DNA from 3 places in the Luteibacter sp. HAY1-4A genome. Region 1 is predicted to be linked to each of the others. Evidence: riboswitches for the same ligand, from Rfam matches in the RefSeq annotation. Region 1 holds a riboswitch; each other region holds the start of a gene.
What was found. Region 1 has a riboswitch for cobalamin ahead of ACPYOD_RS14250 (TonB-dependent receptor domain-containing protein). Riboswitches for the same ligand answer to the same signal wherever they lie in the genome.
Positions count from the first base shown of each region.

Region 2: it holds a riboswitch for cobalamin, as region 1 does, so the genes downstream of both, btuB (TonB-dependent vitamin B12 receptor) here and ACPYOD_RS14250 (TonB-dependent receptor domain-containing protein) in region 1, are expected to answer to the same signal.
Region 3: it holds a riboswitch for cobalamin, as region 1 does, so the genes downstream of both, ACPYOD_RS17715 (ribonucleoside-diphosphate reductase subunit alpha) here and ACPYOD_RS14250 (TonB-dependent receptor domain-containing protein) in region 1, are expected to answer to the same signal.

Region 1 covers NZ_JBNDHZ010000041.1:27,644-32,263, forward strand. The annotation lists gene ACPYOD_RS14245 (TonB-dependent receptor) at 1-1,958, opposite strand, end outside; cobalamin riboswitch at 2,213-2,452, shown strand; gene ACPYOD_RS14250 (TonB-dependent receptor domain-containing protein) at 2,588-4,471, shown strand.
Region 2 covers NZ_JBNDHZ010000025.1:23,182-27,801, reverse strand. The annotation lists gene btuB (TonB-dependent vitamin B12 receptor) at 1-1,858, opposite strand, end outside; cobalamin riboswitch at 1,939-2,168, opposite strand; partial or broken gene ACPYOD_RS10295 (acyltransferase family protein) at 2,192-3,268, opposite strand; gene ACPYOD_RS10290 (SAM-dependent methyltransferase) at 3,403-4,203, shown strand; gene ACPYOD_RS10285 (hypothetical protein) at 4,302-4,571, shown strand; gene ACPYOD_RS10280 (tetratricopeptide repeat-containing diguanylate cyclase) at 4,585-4,620, shown strand, end outside.
Region 3 covers NZ_JBNDHZ010000068.1:9,120-13,739, reverse strand. The annotation lists gene ACPYOD_RS17715 (ribonucleoside-diphosphate reductase subunit alpha) at 1-1,875, opposite strand, end outside; cobalamin riboswitch at 2,028-2,237, opposite strand; gene ACPYOD_RS17710 (response regulator) at 2,401-4,020, shown strand; gene ACPYOD_RS17705 (EamA family transporter) at 4,221-4,620, shown strand, end outside.

The sequences.
Region 1 (4,620 bases):
TCGCCGTTCGGACCCACGCCCGTGTACGAGTAGTACTCGCTGTAGTACGTGGAGGCCGAAGCGCCGCGGATGGCGACGTTGGACGGGATGGCGAGGTGGTAACGGCCCGCGTTCGCGTAGACCTTGAACGTGGAATCACCGAACACGTCCCAGGTGGCGCCCAGGCGCGGGGCCAGCTGGTGGCGCTGCTTCACGTAGGTGGCGCCGTCGCCGTTGATGTTCTTGAACTGCTCGTTACGCAGGCCGAGGTACACCATCCAGCGATCGGTGACCTGCCAGTGGTCTTCGATGTACTGCGCTTCCTGCTCGGTCTTCACGCCCGCGCCGGTCTGGAACAGACGCTTTTCCACGAAATAGTCGGCGCCCGGGGGCGGCACGATGTCCGGGCGGTTCGGAACGGTACCGGCATCCTGGTACACCCAGCGATAACCGCCTTCGTAGACGTTACCGGCGTAAGACTCGAGGGTCTGGTTGTCCACACCCACGCGCAGGTCGTGGTCGCCGATGCGGTATTCGACGTCGAGGCGATAGCCGTGGGTCTTGTCCTCAGCACCGTCGCCGAGCACGGCGCCGTTGACGAGGCCGCAACCGACGATCGGCGTGCTCACCGAACGGTTGTCCGTGATCCAGGGGCAGTTCGGGTTGGATGCATAGGAGAGATTGCGCTCGTGCACGGTCTTGCTGTGGCCGTACAGGGCGTTGATCGTCAGGTCGTCCGTGATGTAGCCCGTGTACTTGGCGACGTACACATCGCCGCCAGGCGCGGAACCCGGACCCGCGTCGAAGTTCTTGAGGTTGTCGGTACCGATGTACCCACCGCGCGAATGGGTGGCGTAGTTGTACTTGTACACGCTGCGCTCGGTGTTGGTCTTGTCACCGAAGCCGGTCAGTTCGAGCAGGTGGTTGTCGGTGATGTTCCAGTCGATCTTGGCCAGCCACTTGGTGGCCTTCTGCTCCTGGTACGTCTTCTGCGGCGCGGTGACGACGCTGGTGTTCCGGCTGTTGGAACGGGTGAAATCGCCGGCAGCGAACAGGAACAGCTTGTCCTCGATCAGCGGACCGCTGATGTAGCCGGTGTACTGGGTGTCGGTGCTCTTGTTGTCCGACCGCTCCTGATACAGCGTGCCGTTCTTGCGATAGATGTTGCGCGGGTTCTGACGCAGGCCGGCCGGCTGGAAGTACATGCCGACGCCACCCTTCCAGGTGTTGCCGCCGCGCTTGGTCACGATGTTGATCACGCCGCCGGTGGAACGACCGTATTCGGCGCCGTAGCCGCCGGTGAAGATCTGCTGCTGGTCGATCGCGTCGTACGGCAGGCTGGTGAAGCCCAGGCCGGTGAGCGCGTTGGTGACCGCGTAGCCATTGATGTAGTACTGGTTTTCCGACGCCGAGGAGCCGCCGAACGAGGCGACGTTGCCGTAGCGGCTGTCGCCGGAGATGACGCCCGGCGCCAGCAGGGCGGCAGCGGTCACGTCGCGGGCGAGCGGCAGCTTCTGCAGCTGTTCGGAGGTGAGGACGGTGCGCGAGTCGACCTGCGACACGTCGATGGCCGGCAGCACGTTGCCGGTGACCTGCACGCCTTCGAGGTTCTGCGCCTCGGCGCTCGTGGCGCTGGCCGCGCCGGCAAACGAGACGTCCACACCGCCGCCCAGGTTCACCTGGACGTTGTCGCGGGTTTCGGCAACCTGGCCGCCGCGCTCGACGGAGACCTTGTAGCGGCCGACCGGGAGCGAGCTGGCGCGATAACGGCCGTCGGCGTCCACGCCGACATCGCGGGTAAGGCCGGTATCGAGGTTGGTCAGGTGGACGACGGCGCCCTCGGGCTGCGCGACGCGACCGAACACGACACCGGAAGCATTGGACTGAGCGAGCACGGCGCCGCTGGCGAAGCAAAGGGCCAGGGCGGTGCACAAGGCGGACCGGCGGATGACGCCGTTGCGGTGGATGGAACGTTGCATGTGTTTGTCTCCCCAAAGAAACAGCAAAGAGAAGTCCGATACCGAATTGGAAGACGGACCTCTGTTATCGATGGCCGCGATCATGTCCGCTCCACCGTCCTCCCCAGGACGCGTGGAATACCGACATGCCCCCGTGGCGCAAGAACACGCCCCATGCGGCAATCCCTTACGCTTGTAATCGAAATATTTCGCGGTCGTCAAGAGGCTGTTAAGGTTTCAGTTGAAATTTCGTGACAGGGAAGGAACTTGCGGAGTACCATCCGGCCCGTTCGGGTGGCCCTTCGACCTTGGTCGGGGGCTTAAACGGGAAGCCGGTAGGCCCTCTTTCGGGCTGAAGCCGGCGCTGCCCCCGCAACGGTAAGCGGCATCGGGAGGCGCTTCGCGCTTTCTTGCGGCTCCGGCAACAAGCCACTGCGCAAGCGGGAAGGCACCGGTGCCGGCCATCGTCGATGGCTGACGCGAGTCCGGAGACCGGCCCGATGAGCGTCCCGCCCTTTGGCGGGCGTCCCTGTTTCGGTCGATTCGCGGAGGGCGGATCCGGACAGCTGCCGGGTCCGTTCCCGCTCGCCGTTCGCCTTCGTCCTCCGCCGGCCCCGTGCATAGGCCGCGCTGCGGTGAAGGACTCATACGTGTTGAAGAAGACCCTGCTCGCGACGGCCCTGCTGTCGACGACCGCCCTGGCCCATGCGGCCGACGGCCCCGACCGGCTCGACCCCGTCGTGGTCACCGCCAGCCGCTTCGCGACGCCGCTGGACCAGGTGCTCGCGCCCGTCACGGTCATTACCCGCGAGGACATCGACCGCCTGCAGCCGGTCAGCGTCCAGGACCTGCTTGCGGGGCTCCCCGGGGTAGCCCTGTCGAACACGGGAGGCATCGGCCAGCAGACATCGCTTTTCATGCGTGGCACGAACTCGTCGCACACACTCGTCCTGGTCGACGGCGTGCGCGTGGGCACCGTGGGCGCAGGGCTGCCCGCCTACGAACAACTGCCCGTGGAGCAGATCGACCGGATCGAAGTCGTGCGCGGCCCGCGCTCGGCGCTGTACGGCTCGGACGCGATCGGCGGCGTCATCCAGATCTTCACCCGGCACGGCGAGGCGGGCCAGGCACCAGCCCCGACGCTGTCCATCACCAGCGGCAGCCACGGCTACACGGCCGGGCAGGTGGGGCTCTCCGGCGGCACCGCGCACGGCTGGTACAACGCGAGCCTGGGCGGGCAGTACACGTCCGGCATCAACGCCTGCCGCATCGGGGCGGCGGCGGCCTTCGCGGGCTGTTTCACCGACGAGCCCGACCACGACGCGTATCGCACCTATAACGGTGCCCTCTCGGGTGGTTACCGCTGGGACGACGGCACGGAACTCACCGGCAGCTGGCTGCGCAGCAAGGGCGACATCGAATACGACGGCGATTTCCAGAACCTGACGCGCCGGTCGCAACAGGTGGCGGGCGCGAAGCTGGCCTTCGACGCGCTGGCCAACTGGCGGGTATCGCTGTCGGTCGGCCAGAACCAGGATCGCGCCGACAACTACTTGAATGGCGCGAACAAGACCCTCGACTTCGTGAACTACGGCGTGGACAAGGCGCGCGTGGGTTACCTTTATTCCAAGCGCAACCAGGCGTCGTGGCAGAACGACATCGCGCTGTCGAAGGACCAGACGCTGACCGCGGGCGTGGATTTCCAGCAGGAGAAGCTGGAAAGCGACACGGCCTACATCGCGGACTCGCGAAACAACACGGGCGTGTTCGCGCTTTACCGCGGCGTCTTCGGCCCGCACGAGCTCGAACTTTCGGCCCGCCACGACCACAACACCCAGTTCGGCAACCACACGACCGGGTCGGCCGCGTATGGCTTCCGCTTCGACAATGGCATGAAGGTCACCGCCTCATACGGCACGGCGTTCCATGCGCCCACCTTCAACGACGAGTTCTATCCCTATGGCGCGCCGGTGAACCTGTCGCCTGAGAAATCCCGTACGGCGGAAATCGGCCTCAGCGCAGCCCCGGGCGTCTGGAACTGGGCCGTGAACGCGTATCGCACCGACGTGGACGACCTGATCGGGTTCGACGCCAACTTCCTTCCGATCAACGTGAGCACGGCGCGCATCCGCGGCCTGGAGGCCCAGGCAGGCGCCGATGTCGACGGGTGGCACCTGCGCGGCTATCTCACCTTCCAGCAGCCGGAGAACCGCGATGGCGGCGTTCAGGAAGGCAATCTGCTTGCCCGGCGGCCGCGGCGCATCGCGCGCGCCGACATCGACAAGGATCTTGGCGCGCTGACCCTCGGCGGCTCCATCAACGCGGCGGGCTACAGCTACGACGATGCCGCCAATACACGCCGTCTCGGCGGCTACGCCACCGCCGACCTGCGCGCGACGTGGCATGTGGACAGCGACTGGAGCGTGCAGGGTCGCGTGGCCAATGTGGCGAACAAGCGCTACGAGACCGCGGCCTACTACAACCAGTTGGGCCGCACCTACTATCTGACGCTGCGGTATTCGCCGGTCCGTTAACCCTGACGAGAATGCTGGAGGTGCCCACCTGTCATGACAGGTGGGCCATGCCTTACGGCAGGGGCCCCACTAAAGGCACACGCGACGAATCGGGCAGGACGTCATAAAGTTCGCGGGCGCGGGGAGTGGTCCCGCGACACAGGAAGTGC
Region 2 (4,620 bases), on a different contig from region 1:
AGCGGGCGGTCTCGTAGTGGCGGTCGAACACGTTGTTCGCCGACAGCTCCACCTTCCAGGCATCCGCGAAGGCATAGGCGGCGCGCAGGTCGGTGAGGGCGTAACCGCCGAGGCGATTCGCATTCGCGGTGTCGTCGTAGCGATAGCTGAAGCCCGACACGCTCGCACCGAGACTCAAAGGACCGAAACTGCGGTCCACATCGATGTGCGCCGTGCGGCGCGCGCGGCGCGGAAGCAGGTTGCCGTGCGTCGGGCCGTCGCTCTCGTCCTCCGGTTGCAGCCATGTGGCGTTGCCCGACAGGCGCCAGTCGCCCAGCGTCGTATCCCCCGCCAGTTCGACGCCACGGATGCGCGATTGCGCGATGTTGTTCGCACCGCCAAAAGGGAAAAGCGGGCCGCTGAGGCTCGAATCGAAGACGATCAGGTTGTCGATCTTGTTCTGGAAAGCATTGACCGACCAGCTGCCCCAGCCCGGCGTGCCGCGCAGCCCGAGTTCCCAGTTGCGCGAGGTCTCGGGGCCAAGTTCCGGATTGCCGTACTCGGGGTAATACAGGTCGTTGAACGTGGGTGCCTTGAATGCCGTGCCGTAGCTGCCGGTTACGCGGAGGGTCTTCGTCAGCGCGTAGCCGTACTGGAGGCTGCCGGTGGTCTTGCCGCCGAACTGGCTGTTCTCGTCGCGACGCAGGCTGCCTTGCACGGAGCTGTCGCCGAATTCGCCCTGCCACTGCGCGAACAGCGCGTGGTTGCGGCGCGCGTCGACGAGGTAGTCGGTATTGCCGACCACGCGGTCACGCTGCCAGTCGAAGCCCAACGTGGTGAGCCCGGCGCCACCGGACACGCGGCCGATGTCCGCCTGGACCGAGGCGACATCGCGGTGCGTGTTGAAGGTATCGGCGTAGGTGCCGTCTTCGTAATCCGTGGAGAGATCTTCGCTGCGACCCAGGTTGGCTGTGACCACCACATCCTGTGCCGGCTTGTAACGCACCCGCCCGCCGAGTACCTGCGTTGCCGATTCGGCGAAGTTGCTGCTGGTGCCGTCGTAATGATTGCGGCCTTCGGTGCGCGTGGCGCTCGCGTCGGCGTCCCATTGCTCGTCGAAGCGCCAGCCGCCCTTCAGGGACAACGCGTTGTTGCGGTAGCCGTCCTTGTCCGGTTCGTACGTGAAGCAACCGCCGCCACGTGGACTGGGTTTGCCGCGACAGGCATTGATGCCGTCGGTCTGGTCGTGGCTGGCTTCCACCGAATACCAGCCCTGTGTACCACGGCCCGCGAAACCTGCGGAACCGCGCAAGGTGTCGTAACTGCCCACACCTACGGAGAAGTTCGGCACGAAGGCGCCTTGCGGGTGACGCGTGAAGATCTGGATGACGCCACCGAGTGCATCGGAGCCGTACAGGCTGGAGTACGGACCGCGCACGATCTCGATGCGCTCGATCTGGTCGACGGGGATGTCCTGGAAAGCGGCGGTCCCGGACGTTGCCGAACCTACCTTCACGCCATCGACCAGCACGAGTACGTGGTCGGCTTCGGTGCCGCGCATGAACACGGAGGTGGCCTTGCCGGGGCCGCCGTTGTTGGCGATCGAGACGCCGGGCGTGCGGCCCAGCAGGTCGGCCAGCGAGCGCGGCTGCAGGCGCTCGATCTCGGCGCGGTCGATCACCGTCGAGGCGGCAAGTACCTGGTTCAGGGACTGCTCCGTGCGGCTGGCGGTAACCACTACCGAATCCATGTCGGTGGAAGTGGCGTCCGCGAACGACACGGCCGGCACGAGGAAAACCGTCGCGATGGCGACCGCGAGGATGGAAGAACGAAACGACACGTGGTGACTCCCTGCTGACCGCGCCAACCCGCGCGGCATGAATGGCGAGGGACGGGTGCAGGGAAACGCGGGATGCCGGCGGCGAGAGGCGACGGCCACCCACGACATGGCCCTCCGCCTGTCCGGTGTACCTCGAGGCCGGTCTCCGGGCTTGCGAGCGCAGGGATTGCCTGCCGGACGGCGCCTTCCCATGCCCATGGGCACAGTGGCTGGATGCCGACCTCTTGCTCGCCTACCGTTGCGGGGGCAGCTCCGGAATGGCGGCGGCATGGAGACCGCGCGCGTCACCGGATTCCCGTTTCAATCCGCGGCGCTGACGCCTTGGATCACCTTGGGCGGCGACAGTGTAGCCGAAGCGGGGGCGCGGCGGTCACGCCACCGCAGGAACGTGCGCTCCACGGTGTAGTGCAGCAGCGCACCCCCGGCGAGGGTCGCTGCGGCGAAGATGCCGAAACGCAGGTAGCGGTGGTCCAGCAGATAGCCGTCCAGATGTCTTTCCACCAGGGCGAAGACGAGCTTATGGCTGAGATAGAGGCTGTAAGAGGCACGCGCCAGCCAGCCGGCACCGGGAATGTCGAGCCGCGTCAGCCAGGTACCGCCGCTGCCCGCCACCACGAACGCGGCCATCGCCAGCGAGAGCAGCGGGTAGCCGATCACGCACGGCCAGAATGCCGTGCGCGCTCCGTCGAACAGCACGAGCGACGCGACCAGCAGGATCGATCCGATCGCCAGCACGGCGGCCGCGCGTGCCTGCATCCATGCCATCGCCGCCGGCCGGTACACCCGGCATGCCGCGAGGACGATGCCGGCCATCAGGCCATCGAGGCGCGACCACGTCGGGTAATAGAGATGCCGTAGGTATGCCAGCCCATCGTTGCCGCCGCTCGCCCGGACAGGAGCGACGGCGTGCGTCCACAGCCAGGCCCGCAGCAGCATGCCGCCGACGACCACGACGGCGCACACGGCGGCAAACGTCCATGCCGAAGGACGCCGCATGAGGACAAAGGCAAGGAACGGGAACGCAAGGTAGAAATGCTCTTCGACGCATAGCGACCACACGTGCGAGAAGGCGTAGTTGTCGCTGTTGTCGAACAGGAGGTTGAAGGTGAAGGTCGGGAATTGCCACAACGGCTGCATGCCGGGTGTTTCGCGCCAGTCCGGCGCCAGGGCATAGATCGCGAACACGACGAAGAACGCCGGCAGGATGCGCACGACGCGTCGTCGATAGAAATCGGCGACGCCGATGCGGCCCGTGTCGCGCAGCGACTTCATCACTTGCGAACCGATCAGGTAACCGCTGAGCACGAAGAACAGGTCCACGCCCATCCATCCCGATCGCTCGAGGGCACCGAACCCGTCGCCGAGCCCACCGACGTAGACGCTGTGGAACAGCATCACCCACACGATCGCGATGGCGCGGAGCGTGTCCAGTCCTGGTGTCCTGCGCATCGGTGTCCTCCCCTGTCGGTGGCGCGATGTTCGGCCCTCCTGGGGACACGCCAAGGCGCGGATCGTGGCGTTTTCCGGGCAATGCGTCCGTCTCTCCGCGAACCGGTAAGATCCCGGGAGGGAATCGCGGGGGTATGACAATGACGGACGCGGTGCGTGGCTCGCTCACTTGTGTGGGCGTCGGGATGACCCTCGGCTCCCACCTCACGCCGTTGGCGCGCAGCCATATCGAGTCGGCCGACGTGGTCTTCGTCGGCGTCTCCGACGGCTTGGTGGAACAATGGGTGCGACGAATGCATGGCGACGTGCGCAGCCTGCAGGCCTTCTACGCCGACGGCAAGCCGCGCCAGGCCACGTACCGCGAGATGGTGGATGCCATGCTCGCCGAGGTCCGTGCCGGACGCCGGGTCTGCGGCGTGTTCTACGGCCATCCGGGTGTCTTCGCCCAGGCGCCGCACGAGGCGGTCGCACGCGCGCGCGAAGAGGGTTATGCCGCGCGCATGGAACCGGGGGTGTCTTCCGAGGATTGCCTGTACGCCGACCTGGGCGTCGATCCGGGCCGGGTCGGCTGCCAGCACTTCGAGGCCACGCAGTTCATGCTCAACCGCCGCGCGGTCGATCCGTCCGCGTGGCTGATCCTCTGGCAGGTCGGCATCGCCGGCGACCTCAGCGGTGGACGGTTCGAAACCGATGCGCGCCGCATAGCCGTGCTTGTCGACGTGCTGTCCCGGCACTATGCGCCTGAGCACGAAGTGGTGGTGTACCGGGCGGCCACCCTTCCCTTCCAGGAAGCACGGATCGATCGCGTGACGCTTGCTGCCCTGCCCGGGGTGCCCCTTGGCATGGCGGATACGCTGGCGGTGCCGCCATGCCGCCCCCTGCAGCCCGACCCCGAGGTTCGCAGGCGCCTGGCCGCGTTGGATGCCGAAACCTGAACGAAACCTCTTAACCGGCTGGCGTTCCGGTCGCGCTATGATCGAAAGGCGTGCGGCCACCGGGGAGGTGTACGGCGCCACCAAACCAGGGGACACAGATGTCGAACGTTATCGATTTTCTCGAGCGCATGGGCGCCAGCTCGGCCTTGCGCACCGCAAACCCGGACCAGCTCGCCAAGGAACTGACCGCCGCTTCGGTCGATGCCGAACTGGCTGCCGCCATCCTCGCCGGCGACGATACCTCGCTGCGCGTCAGGCTCGCGCCGGGCAAGTTCTACGGCATCCAGCTCGAAGAGCAGCCGGAAAAGCAGGAACAGGAGCCCGAGGAAGACGAAGCATCGATCCGCTTCGCGCAGCGCAAGGCGTAAGGAGTCCCGTGCGATGGGCATCGCAGGCCGCCTTGCGCATGGTTGCCGC
Region 3 (4,620 bases), on a different contig from region 1:
CGTGGCGGCAGGCCAGTAGTCGAACTGCAACTCGCCGTTCGCGGCGCGGCTCTCGTCGAAGCCGGGATGGGCACCGTCACGCTCCGCGATCTCGTTGGACATCGACAGCGCATGGAAGTAGATCTCTTCCGCGATGCGGGTCGACAGGGCACGCGCCTCGTCCGAGTCGAAGGGCAGGCGCAGCTTGAAGAACACGTCCTGCAGGCCCATGACGCCGAGGCCAACCGGGCGCCACTTCATGTTCGCCGTCTTCGCGGTGGCGATCGGGTAGAAGTTGAGATCGATCACGCGGTTCAGCTGGCGCACCGCGGTGCGCACGGTCGTTGCCAGCTTGTCGTAGTCGAACTGGCCGTCCACCACGTGCCGGGCGAGATTGATCGAGCCGAGGTTGCACACCGCCGTCTCGTTCTCGTTGGTGACCTCGAGAATCTCGGTGCACAGGTTCGACAGGTGGATCACGTTATGCGGCAGCGCCGTCTGGTTGCTGGTGGCGTTGGAGCGATCCTTGAAAGTCATCCAGCCGTTGCCGGTCTGGGCCAGCGACCGCAGCATGCGCGCATAGAGTTCGCGCGCCTTGATGGTCTTGGCGGCCAGTCCGTCCGCTTCCGCCTTCTCGTAGGCGGCATCGAACGCGGGGCCCCAGGTGTCCACGAAGTGCGGCACGATCTTCGGATCGAACAGCGACCAGTCGCCGTCCGCTTCGACGCGGCGCATGAACAGGTCCGGTACCCAGTTGGCCAGGTTGAGGTTGTGCGTGCGGCGGGCGTCGTCGCCGGTGTTCTCGCGCAGTTCCAGGAACTCCTCGATATCGGCGTGCCAGGACTCCAGGTACACGCAGGCGGCACCCTTGCGCTTGCCACCCTGGTTTACCGCGGCCACCGAGGCGTCGAGCGTCTTCAGCCACGGTACCAGCCCGTTGGAATGCCCGTTGGTGCCCTTGATGAGCGAACCGCGCGAACGGATGCGCGAATAGGCCAGCCCGATGCCGCCGGCGAACTTCGACAGCTGGGCCACGTCGCCGTATTTCGCGTAGATCGACTCGAGCGCGTCCTGCGGCGAGTCGAGGAGGAAGCACGACGACAACTGCTCGTGCGCGGTACCGGCATTGAACAGCGTCGGCGAGCTGGCCAGGTACTCCAGCGACGAGAGCATGCGGTACAGCTCCAGCGTTTCGGCGACGTCGTTGCCGCCGAGGGCGCAGGCGATGCGCATGAAGAAGTACTGCGGCGTCTCGATCACGAAGCGCTTCGTCGGATGGCGAAGCAGGTAACGGTCGTACACCGTGCGCAGCCCGAAGTACTCGAAGCGGCGCGACGCGTGGGTATCAATGGCGTCGTTGAGCTTGCGCGCGTTCACTTGCACGAAGTCGCGCAGGCGGTCGTTGAGGATGCCTAGCTCGAAGCCGGTCGCGATCGACTGCGAGAAGGACTGGATGTCCTGCCCCGACACCTCCTTGTCGATGAAGGCGGCGAGCAGGCGCGCGGCGAGCTGGCCGTATTCGGGCTCTTCGGCGGTGAGCGCGGCGGCGGTGCGGATGGACAGCTGGTCCAGTTCCTGCGTGGTGGCGCCGTCGTAGAGTCCGCCGATCGTCTTGAGTGCCACGCGCATCGGGTCGACGGCGTAGAGCCCGTCGGCGCTGCGCGTCACCGCGCGCACGATCTTGTTCACGTCGACGATCTCATGCCCGCCGTTACGCTTGGTCACGCGCATCTGGCCCGGATTGTGCGGGGGCGTGAGGGCGAAGGCCGGCGGCGGGTCGCTACGGTAGCCGGCGACGGGAGGCTTCCCGTTGGTCGCGGTTGCGGTTGCGGTGGGGGTGGCGACGGCGTCGGCCGTCGCGGTGCGCTCGTGCGCTGCGGAATCCATCGTGGTCATGTGTGGCGTGCCCCAGGGCCAGGTTCAAACTCCCGTTCCCTCGGACGGGGCTCGAAGCGGCGGCGACACGGGACGGGCCGGGACGGAGCGCGCAAGGCGGCTCCGGTCCGCGACGCGCCTCCCCGCGGAAGCCGTCACTGCAATCGGCACCGACAAGGCACCGACTGCTGGCAGGTCTTCGGACTCGTGGACGGGGCCCGGAGGCCTTGCCTACCCGTCGCTTCCCAGCCGCGGAGGGCCAGTGCATTGAACGGGGTCGTTTCCACTTACCGCTGCGGGGCAGTTCCGGATTCACACCGGATTCCCTATTAAGTCCGACGGGCAGTCGCGCCTCTCCGGACACCAGCGGGACACACGATATAGGTCCCCGGGGGTGCGGTCAACGCCATATGTAGTGATTCGTCGCAAGTGGCTGATCGGCAGCGCAACAGATCCCCGGCGGCTATTCGTGAAGGCCGTCTACACCAAGGGGGCATCCTTCCGACGATAGAATTCGTGTCCTTCCGGACACCATCCCCGAGGCCGATGCTGCCACCATCCACCGAGCAATCCGCCACGAAGGGCGACGAGATCGTCGAATTCGGCGCGGGATTCACCCAGGACCAGTTGCGCCAGGCGCAGAAGATGGACGCCATCGGCAAGCTCACCGGTGGCGTGGCTCACGATTTCAACAACCTGCTACAGGTCATCAGCGGCAACCTCCAGTTGCTTGCCGCAGACGTGGCGGGGAATCCCCGCGCCGAACGGCGCCTCGCCAACGCCATGGCCGGCGTGGCCCGCGGGTCGAAGCTCGCGGCCCAGCTGCTGGCCTTCGGACGCCGGCAGCCCCTGGCACCCAAGGTGGTGAACATCGGGCGCTTCGTGCGCGAGATGGACGATCTGCTGCGCCGCACCCTCGGCGAAGAGATCGAGGTGGAAACGGTGATCGCCGGCGGGCTGTGGAACACGCTCGTGGACACCAGCAATGTGGAGAACGCGCTGCTGAACCTCGCCATCAACGCGCGCGACGCGATGGAAGGCCGGGGCAAGCTCACCATCGAGGCGGGCAACGCCCTGCTCGACACCACCTATGCTTCCGCGCACGGCGACCTCCGGCCCGGCCAGTACGTCATGATCGCGGTCACCGATACCGGAGGCGGCATCCCGCCGGAGATCATCGACCAGGTATTCGAGCCGTTCTTCACGACGAAGCCCGAAGGCCGGGGGACCGGCCTGGGCCTGTCCATGGTCTACGGCTTCGTGAAGCAATCCGGCGGCCACGTGAAGATCTACAGCGAGCCGGGCCACGGCACCACCGTGAAGCTGTACCTGCCGCGGTCGGTGCAGAGCGAAGATCGTATCGTCGACATCGAGGAAGAAGACCTTCGCGGCGGCGACGAAACCGTGCTGGTGGTGGAGGACGACGACGCCGTCCGCGACACCGTGGTCAGCATGCTCGGCGACCTCGGTTACCGCGTGTTGAAGGCGCGCGACGCGGCCAGCGCGCTGTCGATCATCGAGAGCGGCATCGCCATCGATGTGCTCTTCACCGACGTGGTGATGCCCGGTTCCCTGCGCAGCCCGGAACTGGCCCGCAAGGCCGTCGAGCGTCAACCGGGTATCGCCGTGCTCTTCACCTCGGGATACACCGAGAACGCCATCGTCCACGGCGGCCGTCTGGACGAAGGTGTTGAATTGCTGAGCAAGCCATACACCCGCGACCAGCTCGCCCGCCGCATTCGCCACGTGCTCGCCGAGAAAGCCCGGAAAACCGCCAGCGTCATGGCCGCGGTTCCCGGGCCGCCGGCGGCACGCCCGTTGCGCGTGCTGGTCGTGGAAGACGACACCCTGATCCGCATGTCGATCAGCGAAATGCTGGAGAGCCGTGGCCATGTGGCCTTCGAGGCGGCCGATGGCAAAGAGGCGTTGCGCCTGCACGAAGCGCAGCAGATCGACGTGCTCCTGGCCGACGTGGGCCTGCCCGGAATGAACGGCGTGGACGTAGCGGAGAAGCTGCGCGAGGCGCAGCCGGACCTCCCTGTCCTCTACGCCACCGGCGATCACATGGCGAATGGCGTGCGGCCCGACGAACGCACGGCAATCATCGTGAAGCCCTATGGCGTGATGGACCTGATGGACGCCATCGGCCGGATCGCCCGTCGCTAGCCCGCGAACCTTTGTGAGCCGCTTCGACGGCGACGCAATCTATCCATCCCGTCGTGCTTCCATCCGGTGGAGCACATCGTGATGCAGATCACCTTTTAGGTCTCAACGCATCATTTTTCGGACGAGTCTTATATCGCTCATGCGAATGGCAACCTAGCTTTGCTTCCGATCTGAACGGGAGGTTCGGCGGAAGCCGCAATATGAAGGTTGGCCATCTGCTGCTGGGGATATTGGTTACGGTGATATGGGGAAGCAATTTCTCCGTGATAGAAGTGGGGCTTCGTGACCTCGATCCATTTCTTCTCACGGGGTTACGCTTCACTTTCACGGCGCTCCCATTGATCTTCTTTCTCCGCAGACCGCGCGATGTTTCGGTCAAGGTTCTGGCGACATACGGCGTCCTGTTCGGCGTCGGGCTGTGGTGGGTCGTCAACGTTGCGATGTCCAAAGGGCTCTCACCGGGGCTGTCGTCCCTGGTGTTGCAGTTCAGCGCGTTCTTTACCGTGATTCTCAGCGCGCTGCTGCTGCGCGAGCGCATCCGTGCGCCGCAATGGATGGGTATGGGGTTGGCGGGCGGCGGCCTGATGCTCGTGATCGGCT